2 regions of the Paenibacillus sp. NPDC058367 genome follow, and region 2 is predicted to be linked to the other one. Evidence: riboswitches for the same ligand, from Rfam matches in the RefSeq annotation. Region 2 holds a riboswitch; the other holds the start of a gene.
The links. A riboswitch is a leader RNA that binds a small molecule or an ion and turns the genes downstream of it on or off. The one in region 2 is predicted to bind glycine.
Positions count from the first base shown of each region.

Region 1 (9,985 bases), 490 kb from region 2:
GATACTCTAAAAAAGCTACCCGTATCCTCGGGTGTTAAGCTACAGGATATTGCTGTCATCGAATTGAAGGAAGATCAAGAGAGCGTTAGCCGCTCGAATGGGAAAGATGTTCTTTTCGCCATAGTAACCAAAGAAGCTAATGCGAATGCAGTAAGTGTCGGAGATCATATACAGGATACCGTAGCACATATTAACAAAACCATTCCAAATGCAGAGGCAGCGGTCGTATTCAGCACATCAGATATGGTGGTTACCTCAGTGAACAGTATGATGCGTGAAGTATTGCTCGGCGCGCTGTTCGCGACGATCGTAATTTTACTGTTTCTACGCAACCTGCGGGCAACACTGATTACGGCGGTTTCTATTCCGCTTTCACTAGCGGTTACCTTATATCTGCTTGATATATCCGGCATAAGTCTGAATATTATCACACTCGGAGGTGTGGCCGTTGCGGTCGGTCGCTTGGTTGATGATAGTATCGTAGTGATTGAGAACATTTACCGTAGGCTGCAAAAAGAACCTTTCTCCCGTGAAATGATTATAAGCGCAACTGGGGAAGTGGCTAGAGCGATTACTTCATCTACGATTGCAACGGTAGCGGTATTTCTGCCGATGGGTCTTCTGCGTGGTAGTTTACAGGCGTTTCTACTTCCGTTTGCCTTAACAGTCACGTATTCATTGCTTACTTCACTCGTTGTAGCTTTGACGGTAGTGCCACTGTTAAGCTCATGGCTGCTGAGAAGAACTTCAATGAAAGAACACGAACCGTCTAAATGGTTCACTCGATTCCTCGATTGGAATCTGCGCCGGAAATGGATAACTTTATCGCTAGGTCTTCTCCTTCTGATTGGCTCCATCGCTGCTTACGTGACTATGCCAAAAGGTGCGCTTGATGCTTCAAATGCCAGCTATGTCTCTGTTCAGTTGAATTATCCGAAGGATGTTCCTGTTAAAGAGATTTTGGAAAAAGGAAAGCAGTTAGAGCAAGACCTGATGAAACAGCCAGAAGCGGAAACAGTGATCATGCAATCAGGGAACAGTGCAGATGCGGCCCAGTGGGGGTCCGTCAGCTCGGAGACCTTAGTGGACTATACCGTTGTGATGAAAAAAGGTGCGGATGCGCAAGGCTTCATCGATCATGTCCGTGATGTGAAGGATTCCTACGCTGGGGCAACACTTGTTGCTAATCAAATGAGTATGATGGGTTCAAGCTCCACTAGCGAATATATTGATATCGTGGGTGATAATCTTACAGATATTACTGCTGTTGCAGCAGAAGTTACGAATAAGTTGAAGACAGTGGAGGGTATTCAGAAGGTCAGTAGCAATATGGAGGATACCAAACCTGTCTTTACATTTAAGGTAGATCCAGCACAGACGAATGCACAAGAAATTACCATGCAATTGTCGGCTATGCTGAATCCGATCCCTATGGGGCAAATCGAACTGGACGGTACACTTGCAGGAGTAGTGTTAGATCCTATAGCTGAGCCAAAGTCGGAGCAAGATTTAAAAGCAATGACGCTCATGACTGTTGAAGGTCCAAAGCCGTTGTCTCAACTAGCAACCTATGAGGTTCGGAATGAACCAGCACTGTTGTTCCATAAAGATGGGAAGCCATATGCGAGAATTACAGCGGAAGTGGATCCGAAGAAGGTGTCTGAAATCGGAGCGGATATTAAAAAGCAAACCGATAGTCTTACCCTTCCAAAGGGTGTGACTCTATTTGCAGGCGGAGCCTCGGTTGATCAGTCAGAGGATTTCGCTGACCTTGGTATGACAGCGCTGATCTCCATCGGGTTGGTGTATCTGATCATGGTCCTCACCTTCAAAACCCTTCGTGCTCCGCTGGCAATCATGTTCTCCTTGCCATTGGCTGCGATTGGGGCGATTGTTGGACTGATCGTATCCGGCGTAACACCTGACTTCACTGCCCTGTTCGGGGCTCTGATGCTAATTGGTATCGTCGTCACGAATGCGATTGTGCTTATCGACCGTATTAAGCAGAATGAAACGCATATGGGTATTCGCGAAGCCATTCTGGAAGCGGCAGGAACACGGATGCGCCCGATTCTGATGACGGCAATTGCTACCATTTGCGCCATGACTCCACTGCTGTTCGGCCATGCCGAGATGGGCAGCATCGTCTCGCAAAGCTTGGCCATTGTGGTCATCGGTGGCTTGACCGCGGCAACGCTGCTTACGCTGGTTGTAGTTCCAGCGATTTACGAGCTGTTCTACTTCCGTAAATCGGCTAAGGAGCGCAAGGGCGTAGTGAAAGTAGAAACTCCGACGCATGGTGCGTAATATCAAAAAGTTATAGTGATAAACAACTGAAACAGGCCCTTCTCAGACATTTTTAATGATGCTGGGAAGGGCCTGATGATTTAGAGGATGAGAACTTTTCGTGTAGTTGGACAGTGCGAAAAGCAGGCCGACGATACTTGGTATCGTGGCCTGCTTTTTTAATACTACTCATTAGCTGTTAACCGCAAGAACAATTCAATACCGGCTTACGTGCGGCTTGGGTCTCATCCAAACGGCTAATCTCTGTGGTATGAGGTGCGTTGATTACGATTTCCGGTGTCTCCTGAGCTTCTTTTACGATCTGGATCATCGTATTAATGAAGCCGTCGAGCGTTTCTTTACTTTCCGTTTCCGTCGGCTCGATCATCATACATTCCTCAACAGTCAGAGGGAAGTACACGGTTGGCGGATGGTAGCCGAAGTCGAGTAATCGTTTAGCAACGTCTAAGGTGCGTACACCATACTGCTTGAGGTTTTTGCCGGACATTACGAATTCATGTTTACATACGCCCGGATATGGGATTTCAAAATATGGCGCCAGACGGTGCATCATATAGTTCGCATTCAGCACGGCATTTTCGGATACCTCACGCAGTCCGTCTGGGCCATAGGTGCGGATATAGGCGTAGGCACGGACCAGAATACCAAAATTGCCGTAAAAAGCTTTCACGCGTCCAATCGATTCAGGACCGCCGAAGTCGAGTGAGAAGCTGCTATCTTCGTTTTTCACCACAGTTGGTTGTGGTAGGAACGGAATCAAGATTGATTTTACGCCGACAGGTCCGGCTCCAGGGCCACCACCGCCGTGCGGGGTGCTCATTGTCTTATGCAAGTTCAGATGCACCACGTCAAAGCCCATGTCGCCAGGGCGGGTAATGCCCATAATGGCATTGGAGTTCGCTCCATCGTAATAGAGTAAGCCGCCTGCTTCGTGCACGATTTCGGCGATCTCAACGATTTGGGTTTCGAACAAGCCGAGCGTGCTTGGATTGGTCAGCATTAATGCGGCAGTATCGCTACCGACTGCTGCCCGCAGTGCTTCAAGATCAACCATCCCTTTATCTGTGGATGGGATCGTGATCGTTTCAAGTCCAGCTGCTGAAGCACTAGCAGGATTGGTGCCGTGTGAGGAATCCGGTACGATAACCTTCGTGCGGGTCTCGCCGCGGCTTTCATGGTAGGCGCGGATCATCATGAGACCGGTCCATTCACCATGAGCACCTGCGGCAGGCTGTAAAGATACAGCATCCATGCCGGTTAGTGCAGACAAGTCATTTTGCAGGGTATACATTAATTCCAGTGCGCCTTGAATACTTTCTTCCGGCTGGTACGGGTGGATCTTAGCTAGGCCTACGATGCGGGCAACATCTTCGTTAATCTTCGGATTGTATTTCATCGTACATGAACCGAGTGGATAGAAGCCGTTATCTACACCAAAGTTTCGGCGTGACAAGGAAGTGTAGTGGCGAATGACATCCACTTCCGATACTTCTGGAAGCACGACGGGGTCGCTACGGAGTAAACCTGATGGAATCAGAGATTCCAAGGTTTCTTCCTGCGGCACATCGCATAGTGGCAAAGAATAGGCCGAACGGCCGGGACGGCTTAATTCAAAAATTAGACTTTGCTCCGGTTTCATAAACAGCCCTCCAGTGCGCTAGCGAATTGGTCGATTTCGTTTTTGCTTCTTTTTTCCGTAACGGCTACCAGCATATGTCCAGCAAGTTCAGGATAATCACGGCCCAGATCATAACCGCCTAGATAACCTTCCTTCAGCAGCTTCGAATTAATTGCACTTACGCTGCTTCCCTCCGGAAGCTTCACGACAAACTCGTTAAAGAATGGGGAGGAAAAGGTAAGTTCAGCCTCTGTTAGTTCGCTTAGTTTATTAGCGGCGTAATGACTTTTACGAATGTTCAGCTCGCCTACTTCACGCATCCCTTCTTTACCCATTACGGACAGGTAGACGGATGCGCAGAGTGCGAGCAGCGCCTGATTGGAGCAAATATTCGATGTCGCTTTTTCACGACGGATATGCTGTTCACGAGCTTGGAGTGTCAGAACGAAGCCGCGTTTACCGTTACGGTCAACAGTTTGACCAACGATACGGCCTGGCATGCGGCGCATTAAATGCTCTGCTACAGCGAAGAAGCCACAGGTTGGACCGCCGAGGGAAGCTGGAATACCGAGTGGCTGAGCGTCACCGACTACGATGTCGGCTCCGAGCTTACCTGGTGTTTCTAGAACACCAAGAGCGATTGGATTTGCACTGACGACGAACAATCCTTTAACAGCATGGATCAGCGGTTCAACCGAGCTAAGATCTTCGATGCTGCCAAAGAAGTTAGGCGATTGCATCAGTACTGCAGCCGTATCACCATCAATGGCCTCAGCAAGCTTAGCCTGATCGGTAACACCGTCTCTATAGTCAATCTCCACTACCTCAAGACCCCAAGCATTAGCCGATGTGCGTAACACTTGGCGCGCTTCAGGATGAACGGTGCGGGAGACAATTAATTTTTTGCGTTTGGTGGCACCAGCTGCGAGGACTGCTGCTTCGGATAATGCGGTTGCGCCATCATACATACTGGCATTGGCAACTTTCATACCGGTTAGTTCGCAAATGTAGGATTGGAATTCGAAGATCGCTTGCAGTTCGCCTTGGCTGATCTCTGGTTGGTAAGGAGTATAAGCAGTGTAGAATTCCGAACGGGAAATGACATGGTTGATCACCACGGGGATGTGATGGTCGTATAATCCGGCGCCGAGGAAGCTGGCGTGCGAATCGAAGTCAGCATTTCGGTCAGCGAGACCTTTCATGTGACGTAGCAGGGCGTACTCATCGAGCGGTTCAGACATCGGCATAGTGCCTTGATAACGGACGGCTTCAGGGATATCGGAGAACAGCTCATCTATGGACTGAATCCCGACGGTTTCCATCATCTCTACGCGGTCCTGTGCTGTCATGGGCAGATAACGGTGCTTCATTAAGGTTTCACTCCTTGGCTTTTTTAAAATATAAGAAAGTACAATTTTCACGTTATACTTTATCCTTTTATTTCTCGCTTAAAAGTTCACCGTCCTAATATGGACGCTAAAGGCGTTTATACTTGTAAAAAGGGGCCTTAATCACGACAGCTTTAAGCTGCTTGCCACGTATCTCTACGAAAACCTCTGTGCCTATTTCACTGTAAGCTGTATCAAGTAAAGCTAATCCCAGGTTTCGTTTCAGCGTTGGAGATTGGGTTCCGGTTGTGACCTCTCCGATTTTGATGCCGTCCGCATAGACTGGGTAATGGGAGCGTGGAATGCCTCGATCAATCATTTCTAGACCGACAAGACGGCGGGGAAGACCGGCTTCTTTTTGCTGTATCAACGCATCGCGTCCGATGAAGTCCGCTTTGTCCAGGTTCACGAAGAACTGTACTCCAGCTTCAAGAGGCGTGATGTCAGCCGACAGCTCCTGACCGTACAATGGCAATTTTGCCTCGAAACGAAGCGTATCCCGTGCGCCCAGTCCAGCAGGTGTTAATCCGTGAGGAGAGCCAGCTGCGAGAAGGCCGTTCCATAACGTTGCTGCCCCATCCAGCGGAGCGTAAATTTCGAAGCCATCTTCACCGGTATAACCCGTACGGGAGATCAGTACTTCTACACCGCAGACGGTTGCGCGTTCGATGAAGTGGAAAGGCTTGAGCGTTGAGATCGGTGCATCAGTAACTTCTGCGAGTATGGTCTCTGCCAGCGGACCTTGCAAGGCGAGCAAAAGCGTCTCGTCAGAGACATTAGTGAGTGTGACTTCACCGAATTCAGAGGTCAGATGTTCTTGCAGCCACTGGAAGTCCTTATCGATGTTGGAGGCATTTACGACAAGCATATAACGGCCTTCACTTAGTCGATACACGAGTAAATCGTCGACCACCCCGCCGTTTGGATAACAGAGCAGCGTATATTGTGCCGCACCATCGGTAAGGCGGCTGACATCGTTGGTCGTCATTTTTTGTAAGAAGGCTTCAGCGCCGCTTCCGATCACCATAAATTCACCCATATGCGATACATCGAACAGTCCAGCCTGCTGGCGAACAGCCTCATGCTCCTTCACGATACCTGTAAACTGTACTGGCAGCTCCCAGCCGCCAAAATCAATGCACCTGGACTCCGCATATGCGGAATAGAGATCATAAAAAGGCGTTCTTTTCAAAGCATCCATGTCGTCACTCCCCTAGTCTGATTACATACGAAAAAAAAGACAGGCAGAAGCAATCATGCATAAATGCACTAATCGCTTTCTGCTCTGTCCTTTGTACCTGAGAGTTACCCTGCGTAACTAACATGCAAGTTTCCCCGTTGGTGACCTGACGCACTCAGCCTCGCGTCTGATGCTCTCCAGAGGTACGTCCGACAAAGGTCCTTTTGCCTGAGAGATTCACCCCTGTTAGGGCTTACTCCTTCGGCGCCGTCTTCAAGTGAGACAGTCTCTCCCTATGCCATCATCCGCAACTGTATTTGTTTCTTATGTCTCCATTAAACGGGTATAGGAGGGCGCTGTCAACAAGAAAAAGTCAAAAAAACGACAAATTTATTTTACTTTTAGTAATATTGACATTATGCTCCGCGATCACTTAGGCTATAACTAAATTTAGAATTCCAATTTGGAAATGAGGCGGCTTGAAATGAGTGAAGTTTTAGATAACCTTCTTTACAGCGAAGAGCATGAGTGGGCACAGCAAGTGGAAGGACGCGTAGTACGTGTTGGGATTACGGATCATGCTCAGCATTTGTTAGGCGATATCGTATTTGTGGAATTTCCAGAAGTGGGTTCGGCCATTTCAGCTGGCGACAGCGTAGGCAGTATCGAATCCGTTAAGACCGTATCGGAACTGTATTCACCCGTCTCAGGGACGGTTACCAAGATTAATGACGGTTTAGAAGCTAGTCCAGAACTGATCAACGATAAGCCTTATGGCGAGGGTTGGATTTTTGAAATTGAAGTGGACGGAGAGTACGCTGATGCTGTAAAAGGTCTGCTAGATGCAGCTGGATATCGTGCATTGGTAGGGGAGTAATTCTAATATTTTTCTGAATATTAATTTCACCGAATGTGATATTTATAGCAGCAAGTTTCCGTTTTTGGGGACTTGCTGTTTGGTGTTTTTATATAGATAGTGGTGGTGATTTTTGAGTTAAATCCTGGGACTGTTTGGAATTATGGGATTTTATTTAAAATCGAATCTACTGATTGTGGAATTAGGGAAAACCTCCCTTATTTTAGACGAATATAGCGTGACACTAAGGGTTTTAGGGAATTCCTCCCTAAAATTTCAGTGAAAAGCGCTATTTCTGACTAAATAGGGTATTAATCAGGGAGGAATTCCCTAATTCTGCGCCTGGACAAGGGAATAGGCAGATAATCAGGGAGTATTTCCGTAATAAATAGTGGCGAGCCCATTTTGGTATGTTGATAAGCAGATTCGCTCCCGCACAGGCCTAGCTATTGTAACTAGCTCTGAGTAAAACATTTTTTATGCACCCTCTTGAAGCTGCCGCAGCACAATGATCTCTACACGGCGGTTCTTTTGCTTACCTGCAGCTGATGTGTTCTCCGCGGTGGGCTGGGTATCAGCATACCCTGCATATTGAAAATTGTCGGGGTTCAACCCTTCATGATCTAAGAAAAAGCGAAGCACTGACAGCGCACGAGCACCAGATAGCTCCCAGTTGTCGTTATAGTGAGAAGCCGAAGATACTGGAGTATTGTCGGTATGTCCTTCAATGCTGATCTTTGCGCCGATATCGCTGAATAAGCCAGATAACTGCTGAAGAGCAGGCAGGGCTGGAGACTTCAGGTCTGCCTTACCTATATCGAAGAGAAAACGGTCACTGAGTGTGATTTCTATCCCCTGCGGTTTGTCGGCAACAAAAATTTGTTCTCCGAGATTATTTTCCTCTACATAGTTCGTAATCACACCCATTAATTCAGCAAGTTTAGCCTCTTGTTCTCGAAAAGCAAGTTCACGTGCCGAAGGTGCTTCATTAACGGCCTTATCGTCTGTGTTAGGACTTGGTTCCGCTGCTGGATTTGAGTTATTAACTGTACTTCCCGGTTTGCTCTCAGGGGTCTTCCCAGCATCTAATATGCCGTTCCCACCCTCAAGGACAGTGCTGCCAGATTTGAAGGTCTCGGATAACGAGCCTGTCACGATGTTATATTTGTCAGTATCCAGGCTGCTCATCGCATACAATATAACGAAAAAAATAAGTAAAAGTGTAATTAGATCAGCATAAGTAATCATCCAACGGTCGCGGCTTTCCCGAGTCTCTACATGCCGCTTGCGCCGGTCTCTTTGTCTCATAGAAGACCTCTAGTTTCCGCACGGTCATTCGTGTCCGTGTCTGAGATGAATGAGTTCAGTTTTTTACGCACCAGCAAGGGGTGATCCCCGTTCTGCAAAGAAAGAATGCCCACGAGCAGCATTTCCATACTATGTAGCTGGCTTTGACTGCGGGATTTGATTTTAGAAGCGATGGGTAAAAATATTAAATTAGCGATGGCAACACCGTACAATGTTGCGGTAAATGCCACTGCGATAGATGTGCCCAGATTTGACGGATCTGTAAGGTTGCCAAGTACACGGATGAGCCCCATCACCGTCCCGATAATTCCCATCGTTGGTGCATATCCACCTGCAGCTTCAAAAATCTTAGCATAGTTCTCATGCTTCAATTCTTTAGCATCCATTTCTAATTCAAGGATCTGTCTTACCTGCTCAGGATCAGTGCCGTCGACAATAAGAAGTAGACCTTCACGTGTAAAAGGGTCCGAATGTTCTTCAGCTTGTTTTTCTAACATTAGAACGCCGCCGCGACGGGCCACGGTTGCCATTGCAATGAGTTCTTCTGCTTTTTCTACATCACGATCAGGGTTGCTACCGAAAGCCATGCGTAATGCTGTTGGAATGGAGCGCAGCTTAGATGCCGGGAAACTGATCATAACGGCGGCAAACGTACCCCCGAACACAATCAAAGCTGCATTAAGCTGCAGCAGTCCTGAGAGGCTTCCGCCTTCCCAGAGATAGCCGCCGATTAACGCAGCCAGTCCAGCCAATAGGCCGATTATTGAGGTAATATCCATGCTTCAAGCTCCTAACATTTCTATGTATTATGGTTTGCAACGATCTAGGCAACACTGTATAATGAACGGGAACACATATTCTTATCTTCCATATTTTTTAATTATAAGAAAGTATAAGTTTCACGTTATACTTTAATCCTTATAATTCTCGCACAAACGCTTAACGTCTTTTAGAGACGCCAAAGGCGTTTTAGCTTGCCATCGTATGGAGAGAGAACATTCAGACAACAATTATAATATATTAATCTAGTTTAGACGATAGAGGGGAGACGGGCAAATGAGTGATATTGTCGTCAGTACAAAGACTTTTGAATTGGAGTCCGAGTATACACCCCAGGGCGATCAGCCTCATGCCATAGAGGAATTACTACAAGGCATCCGGCAGGGCAAGAAGCACCAGACGCTGCTGGGCGCGACGGGTACGGGTAAGACGTTTACCGTTGCACAAGTTATTTCCAAATTAAACCGCCCGACGTTAGTTATTGCGCACAACAAGACTTTGGCTGCCCAACTGGCGAGTGAGTTTAAGGAGTTTTTTCCGCATAATTC
Region 1 covers NZ_JBHXIZ010000004.1:559,720-569,704, forward strand. Annotated here, with positions in the region: gene ACFWMP_RS23090 (efflux RND transporter permease subunit) at 1-2,307, shown strand, start outside; gene gcvPB (aminomethyl-transferring glycine dehydrogenase subunit GcvPB) at 2,486-3,946, opposite strand; gene gcvPA (aminomethyl-transferring glycine dehydrogenase subunit GcvPA) at 3,943-5,295, opposite strand; gene gcvT (glycine cleavage system aminomethyltransferase GcvT) at 5,402-6,514, opposite strand; glycine riboswitch at 6,700-6,798, opposite strand; gene gcvH (glycine cleavage system protein GcvH) at 6,978-7,370, shown strand; gene ACFWMP_RS23115 (flagellar motor protein MotB) at 7,827-8,657, opposite strand; gene ACFWMP_RS23120 (flagellar motor protein) at 8,654-9,436, opposite strand; gene uvrB (excinuclease ABC subunit UvrB) at 9,714-9,985, shown strand, end outside.
Region 1: it holds a riboswitch for glycine, as region 2 does, so the genes downstream of both, gcvT (glycine cleavage system aminomethyltransferase GcvT) here and ACFWMP_RS21040 (amino acid permease) in region 2, are expected to answer to the same signal.

Region 2 (9,985 bases):
ATCGTCTCGTCGAGTTCTATGAGAAAGTCATGGGGGTTTCGGCAGAGCGACCTGCGCCCGTATTTGCCGAACTCGTTCTGCCATCATGCACCCTTGCAATCGGCCACTCCCAGACGACGCAGCTATTCGGCGCCGGTTCCGCAGTGGGGGCCAATAATCGCACTGTCATTATTGAGTTCCGCATCGACGATATTGAAGCTGAATATATGCGCTTGAAGCCATTTGTTGATAATTGGGTAAAGGAACCGACCATGATGCCGTGGGGGAACCGTTCTATGCTGTTCCGCGATCCCGATGGCAATCTTCTTAACCTCTTCGAGCCGGTGACCGAGGATGCGATTAAACGGTTTAGAAGTAGACATTGACGGGCAGTAAAGGATGGACTTCAAACTTGCCGTTACAGACAGCGCAGGGAACCGTATCATAAGTAGGGCCAAATTTTAATGCATACTATTTTTGGTTAAATCAACGCTCCAGTGAAATAATGCTGGGGCGTTGATTTCTTGTTTGGCGATTAGTTGGCTTCAGCAGAATTTTGCATATGGACAAACTTTCTGACTTCATTTCTAATAAATTTCTTGATTGCGCTTTTATTGTATTGAATTTCGAATAGTTCTGAAAGAGAATATTGAAGGATGTGAGTTTCATTTATTAATAAAAGCATAATGGGTTGAGAAATTACCTTGTAATTGTGTGAGGTTAAGTAGATGTTACGGTGAACCGTATCATAAGTAGGGGCAAGTTTCTTTCATTTTGGGTTGGTGGGTCTTAGTGATAAAAACTTGGATTATAGTCAGAACGGGGTTCAAGCACGTGGCGGATCGGGAAGGGGAACATATGACAAGGGTGCCTGCGGAGAATCTTCCCTCTGCCCGATAAGAAAGAAAATGCCCCCTCCGCTATTTTGGCGGAAGGGGCCGGTTCCTTACATCAAAAACAGCAATCAGGATGTTGTTGTTCTTTCCGCCAGTGTAGTAATCGACTCAATGTCTTGATCGGTTAATAGATCTAGAAAATGCTTGCGTATTGCCTTTGAGACTATGGGAAGGGCTTCGTCTAAGGCTGACCTTCCGGCGGAAGTAATGATGACTTGAACACCGCGATCTGTGTCTAGAGGTTTCCTCAGAACTAGACCTCGTTTTTCCATCCGCGTTAGATGATGTGATAGTCGGCTCTTATCCCAGTCCATCGAGTCAGCTAATTCCTGTTGGCGAAGCTTACCATTGCCAAATTGGACTAGCCGGTCTAATACTCCAAAATCACCCTCTGAGAGTCCTGTGTGTTCAGACATTTCTTTTACAACGCGACCGAAGATTCGTTTAAAGGAGCCTTTCCACATATTCCATATCCGCATTTCATCTTCGTTAAGTTCGTTTATATCCATACGAATATAATATCATGGTTGACGCATCAACCACAAGGTGTTACTATGTATTCATAGGTTGATATGTCAACTTAAGGGAGTGGTATTGTCTTAAGGTTGATACATCAACTGAAAAAGGTATTTAATGGGTCTGCAGATGATGCAAGGAAGGAGAGGGGAAATGCATAAACCCGTCGCCTTGGTCACTGGGGTCAACAAAGGAAACGGCCTTCGAACATCCCGTGCGCCTTGCGCTCCTCGACGAGGACGGTCCGACGGGCACATTTTTAAACGAGAGACGTCAGCTACCTTGGTAATGTAATCACGAGCGACGTATCACCGAGAGATCCACGAAACCTAAAGGCGTAACGCCTTCCCCTACAAATATATAAGGAGTGTGTTATTAAATGGAATATGTGAAGCTTGGACGCAGCGGGTTAGAGGTTTCGAAGTTAAGCCTTGGAACCATGAGTTTCGGCGTACCTGAACGCGGCAATACTCCATGGTCTCTGGATGAGGAGCAAAGCAGACTGATTATTAAGAGGGCACTCGAATTGGGCATCAACTTTTTCAGTACTGCCAACATGTATTCCGACGGAACAAGCGAAGAAATCCTCGGGCGTGCCTTAAAGGACTTCGCTCATCGTGACGAAGTCGTCATAGCTACAAAGGTATTTGTTCCGATGCGCAAAGGTCCGAATGCTATGGGACTTTCCCGCAGGGCCATCATGACCGAAATTGATAACAGTCTAAGACGACTCGGAACAGACTACGTCGATGTGTACCAGATCCATCGGTGGGATCCAAATACGCCGATTGAAGAGACGATGGAGGCTCTTCACGATTTAGTTAAGGCGGGCAAGGTCAGATACCTCGGAGCATCTTCCATGCTGGCATGGCAGTTTGCGAAAGCTCAGCATGTTGCAGAGCGCAACGGTTGGACACGGTTCGTCTCTATGGAGAATAGATTAAACCTGCTCTACCGGGAAGAAGAAAGAGAAATGCTCCCCCTTTGCAGAGACGAGGGAGTTGGCGTCACTCCTTACCTGCCTTTGGCTGCAGGCCGGTTAACTAGGGATTGGAATGAACAGACCTCACGATCCGAGAATGACCAGATAGCTAAAGCGTTGTTTATTAAAACGGAAGAAGCTGATCGTAAAGTAGCAGAGAGAGTTGCGGAAGTCGCTGCTAACCAAGGAATTCCACGCGCACAAGTTGCTCTTGCATGGTTGCTGCAAAAAGAAGAGATCACCGCCCCAATTATCGGTTCGACCAAGACCAGCCATCTCGAAGATGCCGTTTCGGCGTTGTCGGTTAAATTGACACCTGAAGAAATTACCAGTTTAGAAGAACTTTATGTACCACATCCATTAGTATAAATTGGACACATCTATACAACGAATCCTATGTATTGAACTCTTCATGGAAACGATCCATGAAGAGTTGATGCATGGAAACTCCCATGAAAGAGGAGCCACAAAAGGTGTTTGTAACACTTAAGAATTCTACGGCAGTTTCAAAAACATGCCGTTTCAGCCATCGCGGTGAACCGTATCATAAGTAGGCCGAAATTTTTGTGCTTTACCACTTAACAACATGAAGAGTTAAGACCACTACCAATTGTCGTTCTGTAGTCTATGTCACTGTTGTGTCTAAAGGTAACAGGCGAACCTTGCCACTCTATTTGGCTATCACAAGCTCATGCGACGTAGCCGTCGGGGAGATGAATAACTGGTGAAAGAAGATTAATTCCCATTCTGTGTATTCTTTTTGTTTTTAATCAAAATTGCACTTGCGAATGTACCAATTAATAAGAAGATACCAATCAATAGTGTTACATTTTGCATACCTGAATTAAAAGCATTAAAAACGAGCGTCTTCATTTCATCAAAAGCAGGCATAGCTTTAAATGTTTCAGCTTGCTTGCTATCAAAAATTTGTGAACCTGCAAAAGCTCCAGCTTTATGGAAAACATCCAGCATTTGATTTTTAAACTCGGTAGGAATATTGGTTAAATTCATGATATTAGTGTTCAACGAATCGTTATAACCTTCCGTTAATTTAATTCCTAGCATTACAACACCAAAGGAGATTCCCACTTGTCTAAAGACATTTAAGATACCAGAAGCCATACCTACATACTTTTTATCAACTGAACCCATAGCAGCATTTGTAATAGGTGGATTGACTACAGCATTGCTAATCCCTAAAAGAATAAAGCCAGGCATCAGATAGCTCCATTCAAACGGAACTTTGATCATATAACGCATAACAAATATTCCGATTGCACCGATAAGTAGTGCTCCACTGATTAACCAACGATTACCAATTTCCCCTGAGATAATTCCTGCGATTGGACTAAGAACTATCGTGAAACCACTAATGAGTAGCATTTTTACACCTGTATCAAAAGCTGAATAACCCATGTAATTTTGCATAAGAATGGTTAAGTAAGTAAAACCCCCGTATAGTCCAGCACCTAATACAAAAGCTGCAATATTAGCTCCATTGAATGACCAATTTCTAAAAATAGATAATTCAATCATGGACTGTGCTACTTTTCTTTCAGTAACGATAAAAGCTATAAGCAAAATAAGTGATAATCCAAGTAGACCTAAAATGTGCCAGTCAGTCCATGCATAATCTCCATTCATCGCCTTTTGAATTAAGGCCAAAATCATCGTAAAAATCATGGCTGTGCTGAAAATCAGTCCCCAAATATCAATTCTTCCATTTTTGTTTGTTTCACTTTCTTTAATAACAAACATTCCTAGTAAAATTGCTACAATCCCAACAGGAATGTTAACGCAAGTAAGGTAGAATCTACACCTCTTTTCCCGAATGAATGAAAATCAATGTTCCAATCAAGCTTTTGCTCTATAGATGTTAAGGTGAACCGTATGACAAATTTTAGCCATAAAAAAACCCGAAAAGCAACACTTTTCGAGTGTGTTTTCTTTCGGATCATTTCGTCATATCAAGGACGATTCGACCATTGATTTTGCCTTCTAACATAAGATCGTAGATCTCATTAATATCTTCTAGTTTACGTGTCTCAATAATGGTTTTTATTTTTCCTTCTGCAGCGAATTGTAATGTTTCTTGTAAATCTTTGCGAGTGCCGACAATCGAACCGACTACCTTTGTACCGTTTAATACCGTATCAAAGATCGGGACATCCATGGATTCAGGAGGCAGTCCAACCATGACGCAGGTACCGCCGCGACGAATGGCCCGGTAGGCTTGGTCGAATGCTTTTTTCGCAACTGCTGTACAAACGACACCATGCACTCCTCCGATTTCCTTTTGAATCCAGTCTGCGGCATCTTCTTTTAATGCGTTTACGGTTTTGTCTGCGCCAAGCTGTTTGGCAAGCTCCATCTTTTCATCCGACGTGTCGATGGCCACTACGTTCATTCCCATCACTTTTGCATATTGTACGCCAAGATGACCCAATCCTCCGACGCCGAAAATGGCTACCCACTCACCTGGCTTTACACCCGATACTTTCAAAGCTTTATAGGTCGTAACGCCAGCGCAAAATAAAGGTGCCGCTTCGATGAAGCTTAAATTATCAGGAACCTTCACTACATAATCGGCAGCTGCCACACAATATTCTGCATATCCACCATCTACGGAATATCCAGAATTTTGCTGATCGAGACAAAGAGTCTCTCTTCCTGTAAGACAATACTCACAATGACCGCAGGCTGAGTACAGCCATGGAATTCCTACTCGGTCTCCTACCTTTAAGTGTGTAACTCCTTCACCTATTTCTTCAATAATCCCAACGCCTTCATGTCCGGGAATAAGAGGGAGTTTCGGTTTGACGGGCCAATCGCCATGAGCAGCATGCAAATCAGTATGACACACTCCGCACGCCTGAATATGGACAAGGATTTCTTTGTGTCCGGGTTTTGGTTTAGGTACGTCTTGTAGTTCTAACTTTTCTTTGAATTTCTTTACTACAGCGGCTTTCATCAGCATACTCCTTTAGTTTTTTGCTTTTCAAAAAGTAGTATGTTCATGAGGCTAACTTTAAATTCTTGAGACTTTTATCACTGATTAACACTCACATCACAAGTAATATGTTAGAATATCAGAACAGCTTTACTGCGTTACCGCTTTATCAACTTCATAATTCACGAGCTATGATGGCTAAGGATTACACTTTAGCTGGAGCAGCTTCTGGAGAGACTGCAGAAATTCCGCGGCGCCGAAGGGTTCACAATCTCAGGCAAAAGGACAGAAGAGTACTGAATATGTATTTGTCATGCTGATCGCCATCAGTAGGGCGAATATTATTTGATATTCTTACGATCTGGGAGATTGGATGACATCCAATCTCTCTTTTTTTATTCCAATTTATTGTACTCACAAGGGGGAACTAGGTATGGCACAACCAGAATTAAAGAGAGAGCTGGCTAATCGGCATGTTCAACTTATTGCTATTGGCGGCACCATTGGTACAGGATTATTCTTGGGATCAGGCAAGGCGATAGAGAAGGCAGGCCCATCCATTATGATCACGTATTTAATCGTGGGTATTGCTGTGTTTTTTGTGATGAGAGCACTGGGAGAACTCCTATTATCTAAAGTGGGCTATCAATCGTTTACGGATATTGCTGAAGACTACCTTGGATCACGGGTCGCATTCATTACTGGTTGGACCTATTGGTTTTGCTGGATCATGACGGCTATGGCTGATGTCATTGCTGTTGGCGTATATGTACAGTACTGGTTTGATATCCCGCAGTGGGTTCCTGCCATCGCCTGTCTAGTCGTGTTATTAGGACTTAATCTATTAACTGTAAAGAGCTTCGGGGAACTCGAATTTTGGTTTGCTTTAATTAAGGTAATTACGATTCTCGCCTTAATTGGTCTTGGGGTCATTTTGCTGATCATTGGGTTTAAGACGGATGCAGGATCGGTGACGGTACGAAACCTATGGGAGCATGGGGGATTTTTTCCGAACGGCATATCAGGCTTCTTATTTTCTTTTCAAATGGTTGTATTTGCTTACGTGGGTGTGGAATTGGTCGGGGTGTCGGCAGCGGAAACAGCGGATCCGGAAAAAAATATCCCGTCGGCAATCAACAAAATTCCTTTACGGATTCTATTTTTCTATGTCGGTGCGCTTTTTGTCCTGCTATGCATTAACCCTTGGACGGAGCTCAGCCCGGCAGAGAGTCCTTTTGTAAAAACCTTTACTTTAGTAGGGATTCCAATTGCCGCAGGGATTATTAATTTTGTCGTATTAACTTCAGCCGCTTCCGCTTGTAATAGTGGGATGTTCTCGACCAGCCGAATTCTCTATAATTTGAGTAGAAATAATCAGGCGTCACCTCGTTTGGGCAAACTGAATAAAAACCATGTACCAGGTAACTCGTTATTCATTTCTACAATTGTTATATCTGTGGGTGCACTTTTGAGTAAACTTATTCCGGAGCAGGCTTTTGGAATCGTGACAACGATAAGCGCCATTTGTTTTATATGGGTGTGGGGCATTGTGCTCATCTGCCATATTAAGTATAAGAAAACCCGGCCAGACTTACAGGCGAAATCCAAATTCAAAGCACCGTTCACACCGGCTATTAATTATATTGTCTTAACCTTGTTCGCTGGAATACTGATCATCATGCTGTTCGCTGGAGAAACACGCCCGGCTTTATTGTGTACTCCGTTATGGTTTATTTTATTATTCATCTTGTATTCGATTAGAAGCAAAAAAGGGAAAAGTAATCAAGCTTGAGTGAGGTCAACATCAACTATCGTATGCCTAGTGTTAACTGCAACTTGGGGTTGCGGGGCTGCAACTAAAGCGTTCTTTACTTCTGCATACGATTAATCCAATATAGGCTTATGAATTGCAGAAAGGTAGTTGCTGCTATGATCTTTGGGGAGAAGTTAAAAGCGGAAAGAAATAAAAAAAGTTGGTCACAAGAAGAACTGGCCGAGAAGCTGTTTGTAAGCCGACAGTCGGTTTCGAAATGGGAGAATGGTCTAAACTACCCAAGCATTGAAATCATTATTAAAATAAGCGATCTTTTTGGGGTAACTATCGATGAGTTACTAAGGAGTGACGAGGAGTTGACCAAAAAGGTGATAGAAGAAGGCAAGAAATTGGCTCACCCGAAATTAAAGTTTGTATTTGATGTCTTCGTAATAGCAGGCATTGTGCTATTAGTGATTAAACTCTGTGTTCTCTTTCTGAACAAAGTAATGGCACTAGAGATTACCTTGAATGGCGGGTCATTCTTTTGGAACTTCGGTTCTTTGATTTTAATGGTTATCGGGGGAATTGGCTCCAGCATACTGAAAGAAAAATATAAACAAGAGTAAGCCGGTGAGCCGGGAATAGCTATTAATAATGTAAAAAGGACAGCTGATCGCTGTCCTTTTTACATTCCACTTTATAAGGTTATTCCTTGTTAACTAGGTTTGCTTTCTTTTCAACCATGATCTTGCTCTTCATCGGCATAAATAATGTTATAACAAACGCGGCGACGGATAAAATCATCATAAAGTAATAGGCGTCACTTGCCCCAAGAATGGATGCAAGAGATTTAAGGATCTCAGGAGTAGTCGAGGGATTGCTCTGCATCACTGTGGCCGCATGACTTGTTGCCTGCACAGTATAAATCGTAATTACGACAGCAGTTCCGATGGCTCCGGCAATTTGGCGAACGGTATTGTTCACTGCTGTACCATGGGTGCCGAGTTGTTTGGGCAGTGCATTTAGTCCAGCCGTATTGAGTGGCATAGTAATGAAGCTTAATCCAATTCGTAAACCAATGGTACGAATCATTAGATACATATACGTGGTCGATTCAGATAGATCAGTTACCGCCCACATAGATGGAATAATAAACAGTAAACCAATGATGAACAGTGGCTTGGCACCAAAACGGTCATATAATTTACCGGTGACGGGTGACATGAACGCATTTACGAGTGCCCCCGGCAACAAGAGTAGTCCTGCATCAAATGCTGTAAAACCACGGCCATTCTGCAGATAAATAGGCAATAAAATCATATCTGCGTACATCATCATCGTGATTAATACGTTAATAAGAGAAGTCATCGTAAAAACTTTATTTTTGAAGACAGACAGGTTCAGCAGTGGATCATCAGACTTGATTTGTCGAAGACAGAATACGGCCGTAACAGCGATCCCGATCCCTAAGGTCAGAATTACTATTACATCGTCCCAGCCTTTACTGCCTGCACTACTGAAGCCGTATAAAATTAAGCCAAATCCAACGGTTGATAAAAGAACACTTACTACATCAAGCTTAGACTTAGACGTCTCGGATACATTCACTAAATACTTGAATGCCAACGCTATAACAATGATGACGAGTGGAATGAGGCCGATAAATAACCAGCGCCAAGAGTGATATTCAACAATAAATCCCGCAAGCGTCGGCCCAATAGCAGGAGCAAATATCATCGCCAGTCCAAGCAGTCCCATAGCACTGCCGCGTTTTTCAACAGGGAAAATAGCGAGCACAACGCTCATCATGAGCGGCATTATAATACCGGCACCTGCAGCTTGGATCATCCGTCCGACTAAGAGTAGACTAAAGCTCGGCGCTGCTGCACAAATGATTGATCCAATTAATAAAAATGACATGGCACTTAGAAATAATTGACGTGTTGTAAAACGTTTCATTAAATAGGCTGTAATCGGAATCAATATCCCGTTGACCAGCATAAAACCCGTTGAAATCCATTGTACAGTTGTTGCCGTGACATCAAATACATCCATCAGACTACTTAAGGCGACATTTAAAAGCGTCTGATTGAGTGTAGATAAGAAACAACCAAAAATTAGAATGGTTAGTAGGATTCCTTTATTTATTTTCTTAATATCTTCTTGCATGGTGCAGGCCTCTCTTCATTGCTTTTTCGACATAGTGTCGATAAAATAAATCATATCAGCATTTAAACGGTATTCCTATTTGCAATTTTATTGAAAATGTCGACTAATCGACAGAATGGGTAAATTAGTTGATGAAATACTATATAAACGATAATAGAGGGATGAAATGTCCGAACATAAAAGAGTTGATCCACGAGCCATTCGCTCAAAAAAGATGCTGAAAAATGCTGTTTTTTCATTATTGGCCGAGAATGTGGAGATTTCTCAATTGACTGTCCAAAAAATCGCCAACCGTGCTGAGCTGAATCGTTCAACGTTTTATTTGCATTATGAGGATATTAACGATTTATTGCGCCAGATCGTACATGAAATCTTTGATGACCTGTCCATGAAGGTTGAACCGTTATTACAAGTGAAGAGCAGTATCGAGCAGGAGCAGTTGGTCACATTTTTAAGTTATTTTTATGAATACCGGCAAATCTTTGCTGTATTGGTAGAGCACAAAGGTTTTAAAAACCAATTAACCAACCTATTAAAAAATACTATCGAAAAGCGAAGAAACGTGAGAAACATAGATTCCACTAAGGAGGTTGTCTCCCTTGATATTATTGCAGCATCACTATTAGGGATTATTATGTGGTGGATTAAGGATGGCAGCCAATATAGTGCGGAATACATAGCAGGCCAAATTACCTTGATGTATAAAAGAAGGTATTTATAATCGCTAGACTATGCTA
Region 2 covers NZ_JBHXIZ010000004.1:65,187-75,171, forward strand. Annotated here, with positions in the region: gene ACFWMP_RS21015 (VOC family protein) at 1-365, shown strand, start outside; gene ACFWMP_RS21020 (MarR family winged helix-turn-helix transcriptional regulator) at 944-1,384, opposite strand; gene ACFWMP_RS21025 (aldo/keto reductase) at 1,771-2,742, shown strand; gene ACFWMP_RS21030 (MFS transporter) at 3,109-4,131, opposite strand; gene adhP (alcohol dehydrogenase AdhP) at 4,328-5,344, opposite strand; glycine riboswitch at 5,542-5,622, shown strand; gene ACFWMP_RS21040 (amino acid permease) at 5,757-7,115, shown strand; gene ACFWMP_RS21045 (helix-turn-helix domain-containing protein) at 7,253-7,705, shown strand; gene ACFWMP_RS21050 (DHA2 family efflux MFS transporter permease subunit) at 7,785-9,248, opposite strand; gene ACFWMP_RS21055 (TetR/AcrR family transcriptional regulator) at 9,415-9,969, shown strand.